3 regions of the Streptomyces sp. B15 genome follow, and region 3 is predicted to be linked to each of the others. Evidence: riboswitches for the same ligand, from Rfam matches in the RefSeq annotation. Region 3 holds a riboswitch; each other region holds the start of a gene.

Region 1 (7,689 bases), on a different contig from region 3:
CAGAACAGGCGCCCGGTCAGGGAGAGGGGACAGCGGTGAAGGCATTCCGGCTGGAGGAACTGGAGGCGGAGCGCGCCGTGAACGACGGCGCGTACCTGCGGTTCCTGCACGAGCGCAACATGTCGGCCGGCCTCTACGCACTGGACGCGGGCGCCGCCGACCGGCAGCAGCCGCACGCCCAGGACGAGATCTACTTCGTCGTCAGCGGGCGCGGCTCGATCACCGTCGGGGAGGAGACCACGCACGTGGCGCGGGGCAGCGTCGTCTACGTACCGGCCGGGGTGGCGCACAAGTTCCACCACATCTCCGAGGACCTGCGCGTCCTGGTGGTCTTCTCGCCCCCCGAGGGCTGAGCCGGCTCACGCGCGGCGCGCTCCGTGCTCCCCCGGCCGTCAGGGTCGCCTCAGGGTCGGTTTCAGGGGAGGACCGGGGCCCGGGCCGCCCCGTCGGCTTGCGGTGCGGCCTAGCATCGGGGCCAGAGGGCACAAAGCCTTCAAAACTCTTCGATACGGAGTACACAGTCATGGACGCGAAAGGCACCCTCTCCGGCCTGCCGTGGTGGGTCACATGGATCGTGATACCGGTGATCGCGCTGGTCGTCTTCGGCGGCCTGATCGCCAGCGTGGTCGGCTTCCTGGTCGGTCTGCTGTTCAAGGTGCTGGTCTTCGTCGCCCTGGTCGGCGGCGTCGTCTACCTCGTCCGCCGCTTCAAGGCCGGCGCCTCCGGCCGCAGCGATTGGTGACCCCCTCGCGCCCCGCGCCGCCCCTCCTGTCCGCGGCAGGCGGCGCGGGCCCGGAGTAACCCCTCACTTCGGCTTGCGGCGCCTGCCGCGGGCACCGATGGCCGGGCGGCGAGCCGCTGCCGGGCCGCCGGAGGAGGGAGCCGGGATGCTCGGCGGGGGGCCGGGCGGGGCACCGGGCGGGGCACCACCCTCCACACGCGGGGCGGCCTGTTGGGGACGGCTCCGGTCGGCCGAGACGACCAGCGCGGCCAGCAGGGTGGTGACCGGAACCGAGGCCACCAGGCCGATCGAGCCGACGAGCGTACGGATGATCTCCTCGGCGACCACCTCACTCGTGGCGACCATCGTCACATCGCTGCGCGCGATGGAGAACAGCAGCAGCAGCGGCAGCGCCGCACCCGCGTAGGCCAGTACCAGAGTGTTGACCACGGACGCGATGTGATCGCGCCCGATCCGCATGGCGGAGCGGTAGATCCGCCGCCAGCTCGCCCCCGGATCGGCCTCCCGCAGTTCCCAGACGGCCGACGTCTGGGTGACCGTCACATCGTCGAGCACGCCGAGCGAGCCGATCAGCACACCCGCCAGCAGCAGCCCCCGGATCTCGATGCCGGGGTACAGCCCGTGCACCAGGCTGGTCTGATCGTCGGTGTTTCCCGTCAGTTGCGCCCAGCCGATGAACAGCGAGCCGAGCACCCCGATCAGCAGCAGCGACACCAGGGTCCCCAGCACCGCCACCGAGGTACGGGCCGACAGGCCGTGGCACAGATACAGCGTGGCCAGCATGATGGCGCTGCCCCCGACCACCGCGACCACCAGCGGATTGGAGCCCTGCAGTATCGCGGGCAGGATGAACAGCGTCAGTACGGCGAAGCTGATGATCAGGCCCACCAGCGCCAGCACCCCGCGCAGCCGGCCCACCAGCACCACCACGAGCGCGAAGACGCCGGCGAGCAGCACCATCGGCAGATCGCGGTCGGTGTCGACAACGCTGTACTGGAGCTTGCGCGGCGCTTTCTCGGAGTACCCGACGACGACGCCCTGACCGACGGAGTAGGTGCGGGTGGAGTCCGGCGGCACCACCTCGGTGAAGGTATGGCCCTTGTCCTTGCCCTCGGTGACCTCCACCGTCGCTTTGTGGCACGGCCCGTGCTCGCCGTCCTGCGGTGTGCCCCCCGGGGACTGCGTGCCACCGCCCGAGGAGGGGGGTGGTTGCTGGACGTTGACCTTGTCGCAGTCCACCTCCGCCAGTTCCACGACCTTCGCGTCGAAGGTCGGCCGGTCGAAACCGACACCGGAGTGGTCGTGTCCGTGGCCCGGGGCGCCTCCCGGCCACAGCACCACCAGCCCCGTCAACACCGCCACCGCGAACGGCACGAGCACGGCCGCGATGACCTTCCGCAGATGGCGGGACACGGGCGCGGCGGGCCCGTGTGCGTGGGCATGCGAGTGGCCATGGGCCTGCGAGTGGCCATGGGCCTGCGGGTGTCCGGGGCCGGCGGCGGGGCCGGACTCAGGCGCGGCATCGGCGGAGTCGGAGTGGGTCACCGCCCGATCATCGCAAGAACGGCCGTGCGGGGTGTTCAGTGCGGGCCGTGTGCCGTTAGCGTAGAGACGCCTTTGCACATCGCGGGAGCTCCGAGCACGGGGCTGAGAGGGCGCTGACCTCCGTGGAAGGAACCACGGAAACGGCTGCGCCGACCGCCGAACCTGTTACCGGGTAATGCCGGCGTAGGGAGTGGGTCTCATGACCACGCAGGATGCACACGCGCGCGCCGACAACGCGTCGGACACCGGGGCCGAGAAGGCCATCGGCTCGCACAAGGGATATCTGCAAGGAACGCGCCCGGACATCCGGGTCCCCGTCCGACGGGTGCATCTCACCAACGGCACGGACGTGACGCTCTACGACACCTCCGGGCCGTACACCGACCCCGACATCGAAACCGACGTGCGCCGCGGACTGGCACCGCTGCGCGAGAACTGGATCGTCCAGAGGGGAGACACCGAGGAGTACGCGGGCCGGGAGCTGCGGCCCGAGGACGACGGCATCAAGCACACCAGCCCGCGCGGCGGACTGGTCCGCGGCAACCAGGCCGATCTGGCGGGCCTGGACGCGGTCTTCCCGGGCCGTCCGCGCCAGCCGCGCCGCGGCCGGGCCGGTACGGCCGTCACCCAACTCGCGTACGCCAAGCGGGGCGAGATCACCGCGGAGATGGAGTACGTCGCCCTCCGCGAGAACCTCACCCCCGAGTTCGTCCGGGACGAGATCGCCGCGGGCCGCGCCGTACTGCCCGCCAATGTGAACCACCCGGAGACCGAGCCGATGATCATCGGGAAGAACTTCCTGGTGAAGGTGAACGCCAACATCGGCAACTCCGCCGTCACCTCCTCCATCGAGGAGGAGGTCGAGAAGATGACGTGGGCGACCCGGTGGGGCGCCGACACCGTGATGGACCTCTCGACCGGCCGCAACATCCACACCACCCGCGAGTGGGTGCTGCGCAACTCCCCCGTCCCCATCGGCACGGTGCCGCTCTACCAGGCGCTGGAGAAGGTGGACGGCAAGGCGGAGGAGCTGTCCTGGGAGGTGTACAAGGACACCGTCGTCGAGCAGTGCGAACAGGGCGTCGACTACATGACGGTGCACGCCGGTGTGCTGCTGCGCTACGTCCCGCTGACGGCGCGCCGCAAGACCGGCATCGTCTCGCGCGGCGGCTCCATCATGGCGGCCTGGTGCCTGGCGCACCACAAGGAGAGCTTCCTGTACGAGCACTTCAGCGAGTTGTGCGAGATCCTGCGCGCGTACGACGTGACGTTCTCGCTCGGTGACGGGCTGCGGCCCGGCTCGATCGCGGACGCCAACGACACCGCGCAGATGGCCGAGTTGGACACCCTGGGCGAGCTGAACCGGATCGCCAAGGCGCACGACGTGCAGACCATGATCGAAGGCCCGGGCCATGTACCCATGCACAAGATCAAGGAGAACGTCGACCGCCAGCAGGAGGTCTGCGAGGAGGCCCCGTTCTACACACTGGGCCCCCTCACCACGGACATCGCCCCCGCCTACGACCACATCACCAGCGGCATCGGCGCGGCGATGATCGGCTGGTGGGGCACGGCGATGCTCTGCTACGTCACCCCGAAGGAACATCTGGGGCTGCCGGACAAGGACGATGTGAAGACCGGCGTGATCACCTACAAGATCGCCGCCCACGCCGCCGATGTGGCCAAGGGCCACCCGGGGGCGCAGGACTGGGACGACGCCCTGTCCGACGCCCGCTTCGAGTTCCGCTGGGAGGACCAGTTCAACCTGGCCCTCGATCCGGAAACGGCCCGCTCCTTCCACGACGAGACGCTGCCGGCCGAGCCGGCCAAGACCGCGCACTTCTGCTCCATGTGCGGCCCGAAGTTCTGCAGCATGAAGATCAGCAGAAGCATCACAGAGCAGTTCGGCGGTGAAGAGGGCGCGTCCGCCGAGGAAATCGAGGCGGGGATGCTGGAGAAGTCGAGGGAGTTCGCGGCGAGTGGGAACCGGGTGTACCTGCCCATCGCGGACTGATCCAGTCGCGTCGCCAGGCAAAGCGGCCCCGGGCCCCGGGGCCGCTTTGCCTGGTAGAAGGTGATCACCTTCCCTGGCCCGCGGCACCTCCACGGTGCTCCGGAGCGGCACCCGACGACTCGGACAGGCTCGCGGGCATGACTCTTTTCCTTCAGAGGGCGACGGCAAGGGAGACCCGCGATCAGGCCACGACGCCTGCGGGGTCGGTGGTGTCGGCCCAACTCGCGGCGGCGATGTCCAGAGCCCGTGCGGTCTCGCCGGCCTTCCCGTCGACGGCGTAGGCCCATGCCAGTCGTTCACGCAGCCGTGCGCGTACTCGGCGGGCTCTGGCAAACCTTCTCGACTTCGACGAAGGACGCTTGTCGGCGCCGCTCGTCCTCGTTGATGTCAGTCGTGGATGTCAGCCGGGTCGCAGTTCAGGCTCGTTGTCTGTGGCATGTGTTTCACTCTCTGGCCATGGACGAACAGGAACTGCTCGAAGCCGTTACCTCCGTGGTTCGGCCGGGCAGGCGGGAATTGGTGTGCGCCCGGTCTGGGCACCCGGCGGGGCATGTGTGCCTGACTGTTTCCGACACAATCAACCTGTCCACTCTCCTCAGGGAGTTCAGCCGTCGGTACGGGCAGCTGCGCAACCTCGTCATGGGCGGTTACGCCGATCCGACGGTGACCGAGCGGACCGGGCTGCCGCTCCTTGCTCCCTTCGCGGGGGAGCTGGTCGAGATGCGCGGGTGGGCGTGCGGCAGTCGGTGGATCGGCTGCGGTGTGGTCCGTGCGGGGGGCGGCGAACAGCTGATGGTGCTCGTGGCGGAGCGGGCTGCACCGCCGGAGGAAGCTTCCTGGGGGGACTCTCTTCTCCATGTCACAGGTTGGGACGCGCGGGACACCGCACAGCCCTGGGCGGAGATCGAAGCGGAAGTAGAGGCTGAACTGCCCGATGATTGTTGTGCGTGGGTACAGCGAGTGATCGGGCTGACCGGGTGGAAGCCGCTCGGGATCTCCGTCGACTGGGGGGCGATCGAGGGAGAGCTGGGGGTGGCGCTGCCGGCGGACTACAAGAAGCTCTGCGAGGCGTTCGGTGGCGGCGTCTTCAGTGACTCCATCTACTTTCTCGGGCTCGCCGAGGGCGTCTCGTTCAACTTCCTGACACAGTGGCGGGTCTCCCTCTCGGTCGACCAGGACGACAGGTACGGAGATGTCTCCCCCGTCGATCCCTATGCGGTCTACGCGCCGGGCGGCAAGGGGGTGGTTGCTTGGGGCTCCACCGAATGGGCTGACGAGTACTGCTGGCTGGTCGATGCCGAGCGGCCGGACGATTACCCCGTCCTTGCGCGGTCCCATGACGGCGGCCCATGGCATCGGTACGACATGTCCACCTCCGAGTTCCTCTACCGCGTCCTTGCTGATGCCGAATTTCGACCTTTTGGGATCGCGCAGTACGACCTCGGCGCGACGTTCGAGCCCGGCTCCGTCGGCCCCTTCGACGGCCGGCCGCTCTGACGGGAGGCAGCCGTCTCCCGTTCGTGGATCGGGGCCTCTTACGCTGACCGCGGGGCGGGCAGGCTTGAACCTGCCCGTTGGTGCCCGATTGGGGGCGGTGATGTGCGAGGGGTCGCGCCAGAATGGCCGCCTGAAAGCCGTGCAGACGACCGCCCCAGCCATGATGCTTTCCGACCTCATGCTCCATGTGCCTCTTGGGCAGGATCGGGGCGACGAGATGTGCCTGACGAAGTGAAGACAGGTTTCGACACTCAACGGCGGCTCAGTGGCGTACGGCGCGCAGTTGGCGAGCGCCCTCGGCTGTGATGCGGTAGCGGCTTGTGCTCGGTCGCCGTTGACGCGGCACTCATGGGGCAGCGGGGCGGCGATGTGAGCACCGAACGCCGTCGGCGCTACGTCGGCTCCGGACACAGCCCCGGCACAGCGCTCATGGAGTCCGGTGGCTCGGTGGGCACGCGGGTCCCGCCGCGCCACCGCCGTGAAGCGTGAAGGGCGGTTCGTGGCTCCCCCCTCTTGCCACGAACCGCCCGGCTCTACGCGCGAAGCAGCGCAGACGACAAGAGTAGTTGACTCAACGTCAGTGTCCAATCACTTATCGGTATGGACTTATCGGGAGATTTAATGGCCCGCCACTCACGGTGACGAAAGCGGAGGGTTTGGCCCGGGGCGATGTGGGCCAGACCTCCTGCATGTTCGTCGAACGTCCCGTGGTCAAGCGGACTGCCCGCGCCATCCTCCTCGCGCCCGGAGGCGGCCGGGGCCGACCCGCGGAGCTGATCCTCATCAAGCGCACCAAGCCCGGTCAGGAGCCGTACTGGATCACACCGGGAGGCGGCGTCGAACCCGACGTCGACCGGACCGTGGTGGACGCCCTGCACCGCGAGGTGGCCGAGGAACTGGGGGCCGAGATCACCGATGTGGTGCCCGCCTTCGTGGACACCGTGAGTGATCCCGAGGAGACACCGGGTGGAGTGAAGGTTCAGCACTTCTTCGTGTGCCGACTCGTCTCCCTCAACCCCCGCCTACGGCACGGACCCGAAGTGGAGGAGCCGCAGGGGGAGTACGAGATCGTACGGCTGCCCTTCACCCCGGAGGGCGTCACCTCGGTGGAGGTCGTACCGCCGTCGCTGCAGGCCTATCTCGCCGCCAACATCGAGGGCGTCCGATCCCTGCTCGCGCCCGACCTGGGCTGAGCGCGCAGCACCGCCCGGCCGACCGCCGCCCGTCCACTGTCCGCTATCCGAACCAGCTCTGGAACGGGGCGGGTTCGGGAGCGTCCTCCGGCTCGGCGTTCCGGCCCCGGCGCTGCGCCTCGGCCAGCGCCCGTTCGGCCTCCAGCCGCCAGGCGGAGATGTCCCGGGCGTGCTCGCCCATCTCCCCGTTCCCGGAGCGTGCCGACATCGCGGCGGAGACCGCCGAGGACGCGGCGGGAACGGCGGCCGACGCGGCGGCATGCCGCCGCCGCGGCAGCGGCTCGGGGCCGGTCCCGGGGCCGGAGGCAGTCCTCTCTGCCCGCTCGGGCTCCGAGGACTGCTCCCGCTCCCCGGAGGGGTCCGGGCGCACAGCGGGTTCGGCCGCCGTGAGGTGCGCGTGGGCCGGCTCGGCCCCGGGCACGGGCAGTGTGGTCGGCATGGGCGGTGTGGCGGGCACGGGTGGCAAAGCGGGCGTGGTCGGCAGCGGCGGCGCCGCGAGGGTGAGGGTCTCCTCGGCCCTGCCGCCTTCGACCTCGTCCGCACCACCCGAGGCCGGAGTTTTCGAAGCCGGAACCTCCGCGGCCCGAGGGCTCGGGATCTGCGGGCTCGGCGCCGACGTACTCGCGGCCGACGTGCTGGGCGCCGATGCGCTCGGGGTCTTCTCGTCCGAGGCCGCAGCATCGCGGCGGGCCTCACGG
Region 2 (6,672 bases), on a different contig from region 3:
CGGGTCGTCGTTGGTGTACGGCAGCACGGTGAAGCCGTCGTCGACCAGTGTCTCGGCGGCGTCGAGCAGCTCGACGGGGTCGGGCAGCAGGGTGCGCTCGTCGGCGACGACCTCCAGTTTCACCCAGTCCGTCCCCAGCGCCTCCCGCGCCAGCCGCGCGGTGAGTACCGCCTCACCCGCGGTGTAGCACCCGGCGGTGTTCGGCAGGGTCCGGATGCCGTGCTTGTCGAGTACGGACAGCACGGAGCCGCTCACCGACGGGTCGAGCCGCCGCATCGCGACCGTGGTCAGTTCCGTGCCGGAGGCCAGCAGGGCGCGTTCGAGGACGTCGAGGCTGGGGGCGCCGCCGGTGCCCATGATCAGTCGCGAGGTGAAGGTGGTGTCGCCGATGGTCAGCGGATCGTCGGCCATGGTGGTGCTCAGCCTCCCTGGACTGCGGTGAGAACTTCGACGCGGTCGCCCTCGTCGAGCCGGGTCGCTGCCCAGCGGCTGCGGGGGACCACGCTCTCGTTGAGTGCGGCGGCCACGCTGGAGGGTGCGGTGGTGAGGGTGGCCACGAGCTGGTCGAGGGGGAGCCCGGGGGTCACCTGTCGGGGCTCGCCGTTGACGGAGACGGTCACCGGCCTGGTGGTGGAGGTCATGCGGGCTGCTCCTGGGGTGCACGGGTCGGGGAGGTGTCGAAGCGCCGGGGCGTGAAGGGACGCGCGGGCTCGGGCAGCCGGCCCGTGGTCAGCGATACGGCCAGCACCTCGCCGGTGAGGGGGGTCAGCAGGACGCCGTGCCGGTAGTGGCCGGTGGCCAGGTGGAGGCCGGTCAGTGCGGTGGGTCCGAGCAGCGGCGCGTTGTCGGGGGAGCCGGGGCGCAGCCCGGCGCGGGTCTCGGCCAGTGGCAGCTCGGTGACGCCGGGAACCAGTTCGTGTGCGTCCCGCAGCAGCTCGTAGACGCCGCCGGCGGTGACCGTGGTGTCCCAGCCGAGTTCTTCGCTGGTGGCGCCGACGACCAGCTCGCCGTCCTGGCGCGGTACCAGGTAGAGGGCGCCACCGCGCACGACGGCGCGGACCGTACGGGAGAGGAAGGCGCCGTGCGGCTCGGCCGGGGGCATGCGCAGCCGTAGTACCTGGCCTTTCACCGGGCGGATCGGGGGTGCCACCTCGGGGGGCAGCCCTTCCAGGGTGCCGCTGCGGGAGCCCAGGGCGAGCACCGTCTGCCCGGCGTGCACTTCCTCGCCGTTCTCCAGCGCGGCGCCCACCGCGCGGTCCTGTGCGGTGGTCAGCCGTAGTGCGCGGGAGCGCAGGAAGGTGACGCCCGCAGTCTCGCAGGCGCGCAGCAGCGCGGCGGCCAGTCGGCGCGGATCGATCTGGTGGTCGCCGTCGACGCGGGCGCCGCCGCGTACGGAGGGGGCGAGCATCGGCTCCAGGCGGCGGCATTCGCGCCCGGTCAGCCACTGCGAGTCCAGTCCGCACCGCTGCTGGAGGGCGTGCAGTTCGCGCAGGTGGGCGCGGTCGTCGGCGTCGAGTGCGACGGCCAGGGTGCCGCAGGCCCGGTAGCCGGTGTCCAGACCGGTGGCCTCTTCCAGTTCGGCGACGAAGTCCGGATAGCGTGCGGCCGAGGCGAGGTTGAGGTCCAGCAGTGTCTCCTCGCCGTAGTGCAGTTCGGTGACGGCTGCCAGCATGCCTGCCGCGACCTGGGCGGCTCCGCCGCCGGGTTCGGGGTCGGCGACGGTGACCGTCAGACCGCTTCCGGCGGCGCGCCAGGCGGTGACCAGGCCGATGAGCCCGCCGCCGAGTACGAGTACATCGGGGTTCTGGTGGGACGCTGCCGGAATCGCCGTGCCGCGCATGGGCGCTGCTTCTCCCTTCGCCGGAATGACCCGGATCAGGTTCGGACGGTCGGAGGCCGTCGCAGCCTCCCTCTCAGCCCGGTGCGCCCGGGCTCCCGCGTATGCCGTAACTACCGCACCCACCCTACTGCGGTGCCCGCGGGCCGGGTAAGGGCCACCGGGGGCCTCGGGCACGCCCCGCCGGCGGGCCTACGACCGGTGACCGATGGCCGCGCGGGCCGACCGGCATACAGTGATCGCGTGAGTGACGGTCAGAAACAGCAGCGGGTCGTGATCGTGGGCGCCGGGATGGCCGGTGTGCAGGCCGCCGTGCAACTGCGTGAACAGGGCTGGCCCGGTTCGGTGCGGCTGGTGGGGGCCGAGCCGCACGCGCCGTACGACAGGCCGCCGCTGTCCAAGGCGGTGCTGCTCGGCAAGGGCGAGGAGGCGCAGGCGCCGCTCTTCGACATCGACTTCGCGGGGCTGGGCATCGAACTGGAGCTGGGCAGGACGGTCACCGGGCTGCGGGCCGACGAGCGGCTGCTGGTCACCGACGCGGGTCCGGTCCACTACGACCGCCTTGTCGTGGCGACGGGTGCCGAGCCGGTCGGCCTGCCCGGCAGTGAGGGTGTGCCCGGCGTCCATCTGCTGCGCACCCTGGACGACGCCCGGCGGCTGCGGCCGGTACTGGCGGCCCGGGGCAGGATCGTGGTGGTCGGTGCGGGCTGGATCGGCGCGGAGTTCGCGACGGCGGCGCGCGAGCGGGGCTGCGAGGTCACCGTTGTGGAGGCCGCCGCGACGCCACTGCCGGGCGCGCTTCCGTCGCAGGTCACCGAGCCGATGCGGGGCTGGTACGCGGAGGCCGGGGCGACGCTGCGCACCGGGGTCGCCGTCGAGGCGGTGGAGCGCGGCGGGGTGCTGCTCGCCGACGGGACGCGGCTGGCGGCGGACGCGGTGCTGGTGGGGATCGGGGCCCGCCCCGCGACCGACTGGCTGCGCGGTTCCGGTGTGGAGCTCGGCCCGGACGGCGCCGTGGTCGCCGACGCCCGGCTGCGTGCCTCGGTCTTCGGCAGCCACGCGTCCGGCGTCTACGCGGTGGGCGACTGCGCCTCCTTCCCGTCGGCCCGCTACGGCGAGCGGCTGCTGATCCACCACTGGGACAACGCGCTCCAGGGCCCCCGTACGGTGGCCGTCAATCTGCTGGCCGAGGGGCATGCCGACGGTGAGGCCGACAGCGTCGTCTACGACCCGGTGCCCTACTTCTGGTCCGAGCAGTTCGGCCGCTTCGTGCAGTACGCCGGCCACCACGGCCCGGGCGACGAGCTGGTGTGGCGCGGCTCTCCGGACGGTGCCGCCTGGACGGTGTGCTGGCTGCGTGAAGGGCGGCTGGCCGCGCTGCTGGCCGTCGGCCGTCCGCGCGATCTCGCGCAGGGCCGGAAGCTGATTCAGCAGCGTACGGCCGTGGACCGGACGCTGGTGGGCGACGCGGCCGTCGCCTTGAAGCAGGCGGCGCGGTAGTGACCGTCGGTCCCAGATGGCAGTCTGGAACCCGTGACCGAGATTGACGCAAAGACCGATGCTCTCGTCCCCGCCTGGCTCACCCTTCCCGACGTCGCCGAGAAGCTCGGCGTCGAAGTGACCCGGGTGCGGCAGCTCGTGAAGGAAGGCCAGCTGATCGCCGTGCGGCGGGAGGCGGAGTCCGGGAACAAGGTGCTCCAGGTTCCGGCCGCCTTCATCGGGGAGGGCCGGATCGTGAAGGGCCTGGCGGGCACCATCACGCTCCTGAAGGACGACGGCTTCAGCGACGAAGAGATGCTGGAATGGCTGTTCACCGAGGACGAGTCCCTGCCCGGCTCGCCCGTGACGGCCCTGCGGGAGAACCGGGGCACGGAGGTCAAGCGCCGCGCCCAGGCGCTCGCCGTCTGACCCCGCCGCCCGGCTCGCGCCGGGCCCAGTGGAAGAACACCGACACCACCGGGTGCGTGGACCCGCCGCGGGTCCACGCACCCCTCACGGGGGGAAGCACCGCACCATGTCCCGTACCGCCACCACGTCCGCCACCTCCGCCGCGCCCGCCGACGCCCGTCGGCGACTCGCCGACGCACGGCTGTACCTGTGCACCGACGCCCGCAAGGAGCAGGGTGACCTTCCCGCGTTCCTGGACGCGGTGCTGGCCAACGGGGTCGACATCGTCCAGCTGCGCGACAAGACCATGGAGGCCGCGGAGGAGCTGGCGCATCTGGAGGTGTTCGCCGACGCCTGCCGCCGGCACGGCGCGCTGCTGGCCGTCAACGACCGCGCGGACGTCGCCCACGCCGCCGGCTCCGACGTGCTCCACCTCGGCCAGGGCGATCTGCCGGTCCCCGCGGCCCGCGCCCTGCTCGGCAACCTCGACAAGGAGGTGCTGATCGGCCGCTCCACCCACTCTGCCGCCGAGGCGGACGCGGCGCTGGCCGAGCCCGGCGTCGACTACTTCTGCACCGGACCGTGCTGGCCGACCCCCACCAAGCCGGGGCGCCCCGCACCGGGGCTGGATCTCGTCCGTCACACTGCCGCCCGTACCGGTACGGATCCGGCGTCCCGGCCGTGGTTCGCCATCGGCGGTATCGACGCGGGCAATCTGGACGAGGTGCTGGAGGCCGGGGCCCGCAGGGTCGTGGTGGTCCGCGCGCTCACCCGGGCCGACGATCCGGGGGCTGCCGCGGCCTCTCTCGCACAGCGGCTGCGGCAGGCGGCCGAGGCCGGCCCGCGGCCCTTGGTGCCGTGACCGGGCGCTTCCGTAGCACGGGGCGGCCGGCCGTCCAACAGGTGGACATCAGCCATCCGGGAATCGGACAGATCATCCCGTACCGTCCCAGGGTCGAGTCACTCTGCAGGCCAGGCCGCTAGCCTGCAGCTATGGCCATCGGTATCTCAGCTCCCAGGACAGACCGTCCGCCGACTGTGCGTGATCTGCTCGCGAGCGGAGAGCAGTCCTTCTCCTTCGAGTTCTTCGCGCCGAAGACCGAGAAGGGAGAGCGGACCCTGTGGGACGCGCTGCGGCGCATCGAGGCGGTGTCCCCGACCTTCGTGTCCGTCACCTACGGCGCGGGCGGCTCCTCGCGTGAGGGCACGGTCCGCAACACCGAGCGCATCGCCAACGAGACCACACTGACCCCGGTCGCTCATCTGACCGCGGTCGACCACTCGCGGGCCGAGCTGCGCAACGTCATCGGGCAGTACGCCGACGCGGGCATCCGCAACGTGCTCGCACTGCGCGGCGACCCGCCCGGCGATCCGCTGGGGGAGTGGGTCAAGCACCCCCAGGGCATCAACTACGCCTCCGAACTCGTCGAGCTGATCAAGGAGTCCGGCGACTTCTGTGTCGGCGTGGCGGCCTTCCCGGAGATGCACCCGCGCTCCACCGACTGGGAGAGCGACGTCCGGCACTTCGTGAACAAGTGCAGGGCGGGGGCCGACTACGCGATCACCCAGATGTTCTTCCGGGCCGAGGACTATCTGCGCCTGCGGGACAAGGTCGCGGCGGCCGGCTGCCACACGCCCATCATCCCGGAGATCATGCCTGTCACGAACGTGAAACAGATCGAACGGTTCGCGCAGCTGAGCAACGCCACCCTGCCGCCCGAGATGATCGAGCGGCTGCAGGCGGTCCAGGACGATCCGGCGGCGGTACGCTCGGTCGGAATCGAGTACGCCACAGACTTGTGTGCGAGGCTGATGGCCGAAGGCGTCCCGGGGCTGCACTTCATCACGCTCAACCACTCCACGGCGACGCTGGAGATCCACCAGAATCTCGGCCTTCGGGAGAGGGCTACTCTGGGCCTTCGCAAGGGGGCTTGAGCCACGGATCCGCCCACGGGGCGGCGGGAGCGGGAAGAGGGGCGTAGATGGGCTGGACGGTCCTCTATATCGCGTTCGGCGTGGTCGCGCTGTGGCTGCTGGGCGAGGTCCTGCTCCAGTACAAGGCCCGGCTGCGCTGGCGGGCGCTGGCCTTCACCGGCTTCCTGGGCGTGGTGGTGGGCACCGTGCTGCCGTCGGTCCTGGTGATCGGTGTCGGCATCGCGGCCTTCGCCGTCGGCCAGACCTTCGTCACGCTCTCGGTCCGCAGCGGGTTCACCGCCGGGTGGTCGCTCGGCGGTGGCCCCGGCTCCAGCCGGCGCCGCCGGTCGGGCGCGGCGCCCGGCCCGGACACCGCCTCCCTGGAGGTCTCCGACCTGCGCACCCACGGCCCCGGTGCCGTCCCGGCCCCCGGTACGGCGCCCGTACCCGACCCGGTCGACGACTACGGCCCGCAGGGCTACGGCCAGCCGGAGCCCGCCGCCGGGTACGGCGCGGAGACCGACACCGGTGCCGACTACGGGTACGGCGGCTACCAGGCCGCGGAGGGCTATGGCGGTTACGGCAGCCACGAGAGCTACGGCGGCCACGGCGGTCACGGCTATGACAGCTACGAGGAAGAGGCCTCGGTCTTCGGCCGCCCGCCGGCCCCGGCCCCGGAGCAGACGCAGGTGTACGCCTACGGGGCCGGGCAGGGCGAGCAGTACGCCGGCCAGTACGCCGGATACGCCGACCCCCCGGCGGCCGGTGACCCCTCCGAGTACCAGAACCAGCCCGCCTACCAGGAGTACGCGGACCCGTACGGCGGCTACGGCGGCTACGGAGACGAGCACGCCTATCAGGCGCAGCAGCCGGCCCAGCAGCCCTACTACCCCGAGGTCCCCGAGACACCGCCCGGCGGGGTCTGGGTTCCCCAGCAGCGGGACGCGGGCGCGCCGCTGCCTCCGGCGGAGCCGCCTCCGTCCCCGTACGGCTACGGGAACGAGTACGGCGACCACTACGGCAACGACGCGGCC
Region 3 (7,689 bases):
CAGCCCGACGCCCCGCCGGTGCGGCGGCACCCCGCTCTGGTCCCGCCCCGACAGCAGCACTCGTCCCGCGTCGGCCTGTTGCAGCCCGGCGACGACCCGCAGCAGGGTGGACTTCCCGCTGCCGCTGGGCCCCAGTACGCACACCGTCTCGTGTGCGGCCACCTCCAGGTCGACCGCGTCCAGCGCGGTCCGCTCCCCGAAGCGCACGGTGACACCGTCCAGCCGCAGCATCTACAACTCCCCCTGGCGGTCGATTCGGACGCGCTCCAGCGCGAGCAGAACGCCCGCGCAGACGAGCATCAGGATGGTGCTCAGGGCCATCGCCTGGCCGTAGTACGACTCCCCGGCGCGGCCCAGCATCCTGGCCACCGCGACCGGCAGGGTGGGAGTGTCCGGGCGGGCGATGAAAACTGTCGCCCCGAACTCGCCCAGCGAGACGGTGAAGGCGAACCCGGCGGCCACCACCAGTGCCCGCCGCACGAGCGGGAAGTCGACCTCCCGCCAGGCGCGCAGCGGGGAGGCGCCCAGCACGGCAGCGGCCTCACGCAGCCGTACGTCCACAGCGCGCAGTACCGGCAGCATGGTGCGGATGACGAACGGCACGCCCACCAGTGCCTGCGCGAGGGGCACCAGGATCCAGGTGGAGCGCAGATCGAGCGGGGGCTCGTCCAGCGCGACGAGGAAACCGAAGCCGACGGTGACGGCAGAGGTGCCCAGCGGCAGCATCAGCAGCGCGTCGAAACCGCGCACCAGCCGTGCCAGGCCGAAGGCCCGTCCGCCCGGACGGCGCCGGGGATCGGGGAGAGTGAGCGCGGCAGCGGCCGATCCACCCACCACCAGGGCGATGACGGTCGCGACGGCGGCGTAGGCCAGTGAGTTGCCGACGGCCTCGACAGGCGCGACGACAAAGGTCGCACTGTCGGACTGTGCCGCCAGTGCGCGGAAAAAGGTGAACCCGTACCCGTCCGGCCCCCCGAATGCCCGCTGTACCAGCACCAGCAGCGGCACAACAGTCAGCACAAGGATCACGCCCAGCACGGAGCACAGCAGCACCCACTGCCCGGCACCTGCGGGACGCCGTGCGGTGTGTTCCGCTGGGACGAGGCTGAGCGCGCTCTCCCGCTTGCGCAGCGACCAGGCGTGCACCGCCAGCAGCGCGGCGACGGCCGCGAACTGGACGAGCGTCAGCACAGCCGCCGTCGGCAGGTCCAGCAAGGTGGCGGTCTGCCGGTAGATCTCCACCTCCAGTGTGGCGTAGCGCGGACCGCCCAGTACCTGGATGACACCGAAGCTGGTGAAGGTGAAAAGGAAGACGATCAGCGCGGCAGCTGCCACGGAGGGTGCCAGCGCCGGCAGGGTGACCCGCCGCCAGGCGGTGAGGCGACCGGCCCCCAGCACCCGTGCGGCCTCCTCCTGGCGCGGGTCGAGCTGGGACCACAGGCCGCCCACGGTGCGCACCACGACCGCGTAGTTGAAGAAGACATGCGCGAGCAGGATCGCCCACACACTGGTGTCCAGCCGTACCCCGAACCATTCGTCCAGGACTCCCCCGCGTCCCGCCAGTGCGAGAAAGGCGGAGCCGACCACGACGGTCGGCAGGACGAACGGCACGGTCACCACGGCACGCAGCACCCGCTTGCCCGGAAAGTCGAACCGCGCGAACACATAGGCACCCGGCAGTGCCAGCGCGAGGGTGAGCGCTGTCGAGGCGGCGGCCTGCCAGAGGGTGAACCACACCACCTGGAGGATGTCCGGGTCGCTCAGCACCTGCCCGATCCGGCCGAGCTGCCACTGTCCGCCCTCACGCAGCCCCCGCCCGACGATGGCGACCACCGGGTAGCCGAAGAAGACGGCGAAGAAGGCCGCCGGCACAGCCATCAGACCGAGCCGCACCCACCCGGTCCTCGAACGGGGCGCCACGGCGGTGACGTCCGGCTCCGGCCCGGCCGGGCCGCCCATCAGGTCCGCGACGTCCGGCACCTCAGGGGCGTCCGCGGCGTCCGGGGCTGCTACTTCACGGCGAGCGAGGTCCACGTCTTGATCCACTGCTCACGGTGTTCAGCGATCTTCTTCGGGGCGACGGTGGCCGGGTCGTCGACGGTCTCGCCGTACTTGGAGAACAGCTTCGGCAGCCGGGCGTCCTCACGGACCGGGCTGACGAACATCTGCAGCGGCAGGTCCTCCTGGAACCGCTTGCTGAGCAGGAAGTCCAGCAGCGCCTTGCCGCCCTTGGTGTTCTCGGCGCCGCTGAGCAGCCCGGCGTACTCGGTCTGCCGGAAGCAGGTGCCCTTGGCGACGCCGGTCGGCGCCTTCTCGGGCGGGTTCTCGACGCCCAGCACCTCGGCGGGCGGGCTGGAGGCGTAGGAGACGACGAGCGGCTTGTCGCCCTTGCCCTTGCCCTCGCGCGAGCCGGTGAAGCGGTCGTTGTAGGCCTGCTCCCAGCTGCTCGCCACCTCCACGCCGTTGGCGCGCAGCTTCTTCCAGTAGCCCTGCCAGCCGTCCTCGCCGAACTCGGCGACGCTCGCCAGCAGGAACGCCAGTCCGGGTGAGGAGCCCGCGGCGTCCTCGGTCACCAGGAGGTTCTTGTAGCGGGGCTTCGTCAGGTCCTCGAGGGTGCGCGGCGGGTCGAGCTTCTTGTCGGCGAACCACTTGCGGTCGTAGTTGACGCACACGTCGCCGGTGTCGACCGGGGTGACCCGGTGTTTGTCGGGGTCGGCCTGCAGCCGCTGCGGCACCTTGTCGAGGCCCTTGGCCCTGTACGGCGCGAAGACGCCCTTGTCGAGGGGGCGGGAGAGCAGGGTGTTGTCGACGCCGAAGAAGACGTCGCCCTGGGGATTGCCCTTGTTGAGCACCGCCTGGTTCACGGCGGCTCCGGCGTCACCCCCGCGCAGCACCTTGACCTTGTAGCCGCTGCGCTTCTCGAAGTCCTTGAGAACGGGCTTGGAGACGGCGAACGAGTCGTGGGTGACGAGGGTGACGGTCTTGGCGTCTCCGCTACCGCCCGAGCCGCCGCAGGCGGTGGCGAGGAGTGCGAGGGTGAGGACAGCGGTGGTTGCGGCAGCAGCGCGCCGCGCGTGCTTCTTCATCAGTGCATCGACTTCCTACCCGGCATGACCCGGGCGAGGTTCGAGGGTCTGCGGCGCGTACGGATGTACTGCCGCACTCTCAGCGCTGTGAGCGCTCCCCTGTCGGCTGTTCGGTTTTCACGGGCCGCACGGACGGCCCGTTCGAACACTATCAGTCAGGCTCCGACGCCGGTCGGGCGTCGGCGTACCCCAGCGGTCGGCGGTCGGGTCGTCAGCGCTCGGTGGCCGCGAGCTGGCCGCACGCACCGTCGATCTCCTGGCCCCGGGTATCCCGAACGGTCACCGGCACACCATGCGACTCCAGCGTCCGTACGAACTCGGCCTCGTCCTCCGGCCGGGAGGCGGTCCACTTGGAGCCGGGAGTCGGGTTGAGCGGGATGAGATTGACGTGCACCCGCTTGTTCTTCAGCAGCCGGCCCAGCAGGTCGGCCCGCCAGGCCTGGTCGTTGATGTCCTTGATCAGCGCGTACTCGATCGACACCCGGCGGCCGGACTTGGCCGCGTACTCCCAGGCCGCGTCCAGCACCTCGCGCACCTTCCAGCGGGTGTTGACCGGGACGAGGGTGTCGCGCAGTTCGTCGTCGGGCGCGTGCAGGGAGAGCGCCAGCCGGCACTTGAAGCCCTCGTCGGCGAAGCGCAGCATCGCGGGCACGAGCCCCACCGTGGAGACGGTGATGCCGCGCTGGGAGAGCCCGAGACCGTCCGGCTCGGGGTCGGTCAGCCGCCGGATGGCGCCGACCACCCGCTTGTAGTTGGCCAGCGGCTCGCCCATGCCCATGAAGACGATGTTGGACAGCCGTGCCGGCCCCCCGGGCACCTCACCGTCCCGCAGGGCGCGCATACCGTCGACGATCTGGTGGACGATCTCCGCCGTGGACAGGTTCCGGTCCAGTCCGGCCTGGCCCGTGGCGCAGAACGGGCAGTTCATCCCGCAGCCCGCCTGCGAGCTGATGCACATGGTGACGCGGTCCGGGTAGCGCATCAGCACCGATTCCACCAGCGTCCCGTCATGCAGCCGCCACAGCGTCTTGCGGGTGGTGTCGTCGTCACAGCTGATGTGCCGCACCACGTTCATCAGGTCGGGCAGCAGCCCCGCCGCCAGCTTCTCGCGGGCAGCGGCCGGGATGTCGGTCCACTGCTGAGGGTCGTGCGCCAGCCGCGAGAAGTAGTGCTGCGAGAGCTGTTTGGCGCGGAAGGGCTTCTCCCCGATCTCCGCGACCGCCTCCCGGCGCTCCTGAGGGCTGAGATCGGCAAGATGACGGGGCGGCTTCTTCGCGCCACGCGGGGCGACGAATGTCAGTTCTCCAGGGGCAGGCCCCGACATGAGCAGGTACTCCTCAAAGCTGCACGGGTGGTGATCCCCGCGGACACGGGGACGACGGCACGGCGACGCCTGCGCCGGGAGATCTCACCGGACGATCCCCGCCGCAGCGGGGACGCAGACCCATCCAGCGTAACCGGTGCGCTTTCAGCCCGCGCCGACGAAGACCACCAGCAGCAGCCACACCACCGGAGCTGTCGGCAGCAGGGAGTCGAGGCGGTCCATGATGCCGCCGTGTCCGGGCAGCAGGGTGCCCATGTCCTTGATGCCCAGGTCCCGCTTCATCATCGATTCGCCCAGGTCGCCCAGGGTGGCGCTGACCGAGACCGCCAGCCCCAGCAGCAGCCCCTGCCACCAGCTCCCCCCATCGATCAGGAACTGGGTGCACAGCGCCCCGGCCCCCATGGCGAAGGTCACCGCGCCGATCAGCCCCTCGCGGGTCTTGCCGGGGCTGATGCGGGGAGCCAGCTTGCGCCGGCCGAAGCGCCAGCCCACCGCGTATGCGCCGGTGTCGCTGACCACGGTGAGGATCAGGAACGTCAGCACCCGCCACGGCCCGTCGTCCGCGGCCAGCATCAGGGCCACGAAGGTGGCGAGGAAGGGTACGTAGAAGGCGGCGAAGAGGCCTGCCGTCACATCCCGCAGATAGTCGGCCGGGGGCTGCGTCATCCGCCACGCCAGGACGGCGAGGGCCGTGAGCGCCATGGCCACCCACGCGCCCTCCGCGCCCCGTACGTACCCGGCGATGGTCATGGCGGCGCCGCCGAGGGCCAGCGGCACCAACGGGGCCCGGATGCCCTTGCGCTCGCGCAGCCGTGAGGTCAGCTCCCACAGACCGACGACGACCGCCAGCACGATCACGCCCAGGAAGACCGGCTTGTAGAAGAAGAGCGCGGCCAGGATGACCGCGCCGAGTCCCAGGCCGACTCCTATCGCGGCGCGCAGATCCCGCCCCGCGCGCTTCTTGCCCTTCCCCGACGGCGCGGTACCGGCGGTACCGGCTGACGGGGCAGCCGGCTGCCCGGGGGTGGGCTCCGGCTCGTCGTGGCCGTACGGCTGCGCACCGCCGGGAGGGCCGGCGGGGCCTGTGAAACCGGGGCCTTCGGGACGGTGCCGGCCGTCACGGCCGTCTCCCCCGCCGGCGGGACCCCCTGGGTCGGACACAATGGGCATACGCCGAGTCTGCGACGCTTCGCCCCCCACATCGTGCACGGGGACACTCACGTCGTGGGCGGGCACCTGACCATCGCCCGGGCGGGGCAGCGCCGAAGGGGTGGCGTAGCCCTGCTCGGGCGGACCCCAGTACCGGGCGTCCCCGGCGTTCGTTTGCGGCGCTCCCCAGGATGAGTCGTTCACAGATTGCAGCCTTCGACCTCGGACCTTGAGACGGTGAGCTCAGACTTCGAGCAGCTCGGACTCCTTGTGCTTGAGCAGCTCGTCCACCTGCGTGACGTACTTGGCGGTGGTGTCGTCGAGCTCCTTCTCGCCCCTGCGGCCCTCGTCCTCACCGACCTCGCCGTCCTTGATGGCCTTGTCGATGGTCTCCTTGGCCTTGCGCCGGATGCTGCGAATGGAGATCTTGGCGTCCTCGCCCTTGCTCTTGGCGACCTTGATGTACTCCCGGCGGCGCTCCTCGGTCAGCTCGGGGAACGTCACCCGGATGATATTGCCGTCGTTCGACGGGTTGACGCCAAGGTCCGAGTCGCGGATGGCCTGTTCGATGTTGCGCAGCGAGCTCTTGTCGAACGGAGTCACCACGGCCATCCGGGGCTCCGGGACGGAGAACGACGCGAGCTGGTTGATCGGCGTCATCGTGCCGTAGTACTCCGCCGCGATCTTGTTGAACATCGCCGGGTGCGCACGGCCGGTGCGGATAGCGGCGAAGTCCTCCTTGGCGACGACGACCGCCTTCTCCATCTTTTCCTCGGCTTCGAGGAGGGTCTCTTCGATCACCACGTGCTCCTGGTTCGATGAATGAGCCTGACTGCTTCATCCGGGGCTGTGAGCTGACGGCCGCCCCGCGGGCCGCCCCGGCCCCCGCGATGCCCTGATTCCTGCACGGTGTCCGACCGGCAGGCTGTTGTCCATCCCCGTACCGTGCCGTTCGTGCGCCGCCGTGTTGCCGACGGCGCCGGGCGGGCGCGGACCGGTTCGCGCCCGCGAGGACCGTCGGCGGGACGGTCAGACCCGGGTGCCCTGGTTGCTCACCAGGGTGCCGATCTTCTCACCCTTGACCGCGCGGGCGATATTGCCTTCGGCGAGCAGCTCGAAGACGAGGATCGGCAGCTTGTTGTCGCGGCAGAGCGTGATCGCGGTCATGTCGGCGACCTTGAGGTCGCGGGTGATGACCTCGCCGTACTCGAGCGCGTCGAACTTCTCCGCCGCCGGATTGCGCGCGGGGTCCGAGTCGTAGACGCCGTCCACGCCGTTCTTGCCCATGAGCATCACCTCGGCGTTGATCTCCAGGGCACGCTGGGCCGCGGTGGTGTCGGTGGAGAAGTACGGCATGCCCATACCGGCGCCGAAGATGACGACGCGGCCCTTCTCCAGGTGCCGGATGGCGCGCAGCGGAATGTACGGCTCGGCGACCTGGCCCATCGTGATGGCGGTCTGTACCCGCGAGTCGATGCCTTCCTTCTCCAGGAAGTCCTGGAGCGCCAGGCAGTTCATGACGGTGCCGAGCATGCCCATGTAGTCGGAGCGGGCCCGGTCCATACCGCGCTGCTGGAGCTCGGCGCCGCGGAAGAAGTTGCCGCCCCCGATGACGACGGCCATCTCGGCACCGTCGCGGACGACCGAGGCGATCTCCCGGGCCATCTTGTGCACGACGTCGGGGTCGACACCGAGCCCACCGCCGCCGGCGAACGCCTCGCCGGAGAGCTTCAGCAGGAAGCGCCGGCGCATTTCACTCTCTTTGCCGGTGTCATTGCAGGTCATGGAGATCTCCTCGTGCACATACGAAAGAGGCCATTGCCGTCGGATCCTCGCGGTTCCCTCTGCGGCAATGGCCTCCTCGTCACAACTGCCCTGTGCCCGACCTTATCGGGCCCGTTCCGGTTCTGTACGCGGTGCTGGGTGTGCTCCACCTCTGAGCGAACAGAACCGGCCTGCGGGATGCGTCAGGAACGGGGCTCTCAGGCGCCGACGCGGAAGCGTGCGAAGCGCTTCAGCGAGACACCGGCCTCTTCCAGGACCTTCTGCACGGACTTCTTGTTGTCCTTGGCGAAGGGCTGGTCGAGGAGGGTGTTCTCCTTGAAGAAGCCGTTCACCCGGCCTTCGATG

Evidence for each region. A riboswitch is a leader RNA that binds a small molecule or an ion and turns the genes downstream of it on or off. The one in region 3 is predicted to bind thiamine pyrophosphate.
Region 1: another riboswitch for thiamine pyrophosphate. It lies ahead of thiC (phosphomethylpyrimidine synthase ThiC); the one in region 3 lies ahead of KBY19_RS09260 (thiamine ABC transporter substrate binding subunit).
Region 2: another riboswitch for thiamine pyrophosphate. It lies ahead of thiO (glycine oxidase ThiO); the one in region 3 lies ahead of KBY19_RS09260 (thiamine ABC transporter substrate binding subunit).

What each region holds. Positions count from the first base shown of each region.
Region 1 covers NZ_JAGPXJ010000001.1:143,593-151,281, forward strand. Annotated here, with positions in the region: gene KBY19_RS00690 (cupin domain-containing protein) at 36-353, shown strand; gene KBY19_RS00695 (DUF5326 family protein) at 524-742, shown strand; gene KBY19_RS00700 (YibE/F family protein) at 806-2,287, opposite strand; TPP riboswitch at 2,359-2,494, shown strand; gene thiC (phosphomethylpyrimidine synthase ThiC) at 2,487-4,301, shown strand; gene KBY19_RS00710 (SMI1/KNR4 family protein) at 4,758-5,798, shown strand; gene KBY19_RS00715 (NUDIX domain-containing protein) at 6,488-6,991, shown strand; partial or broken gene KBY19_RS00720 (pyridoxamine 5'-phosphate oxidase family protein) at 7,689-7,689, opposite strand, start outside.
Region 2 covers NZ_JAGPXJ010000171.1:532-7,203, reverse strand. Annotated here, with positions in the region: partial or broken gene KBY19_RS35270 (thiazole synthase) at 1-411, opposite strand, end outside; gene thiS (sulfur carrier protein ThiS) at 420-641, opposite strand; gene thiO (glycine oxidase ThiO) at 638-1,840, opposite strand; TPP riboswitch at 1,836-1,950, opposite strand; gene KBY19_RS35255 (NAD(P)/FAD-dependent oxidoreductase) at 2,081-3,337, shown strand; gene KBY19_RS35250 (Rv2175c family DNA-binding protein) at 3,371-3,745, shown strand; gene thiE (thiamine phosphate synthase) at 3,852-4,586, shown strand; gene metF (methylenetetrahydrofolate reductase [NAD(P)H]) at 4,718-5,659, shown strand; gene KBY19_RS35235 (hypothetical protein) at 5,707-6,672, shown strand, end outside.
Region 3 covers NZ_JAGPXJ010000014.1:11,742-19,430, forward strand. Annotated here, with positions in the region: gene KBY19_RS09250 (ABC transporter ATP-binding protein) at 1-231, opposite strand, end outside; gene KBY19_RS09255 (iron ABC transporter permease) at 232-1,893, opposite strand; gene KBY19_RS09260 (thiamine ABC transporter substrate binding subunit) at 2,010-3,086, opposite strand; TPP riboswitch at 3,082-3,197, opposite strand; gene rlmN (23S rRNA (adenine(2503)-C(2))-methyltransferase RlmN) at 3,298-4,410, opposite strand; gene KBY19_RS09270 (phosphatidate cytidylyltransferase) at 4,555-5,763, opposite strand; gene frr (ribosome recycling factor) at 5,803-6,360, opposite strand; gene pyrH (UMP kinase) at 6,589-7,344, opposite strand; gene tsf (translation elongation factor Ts) at 7,542-7,689, opposite strand, start outside.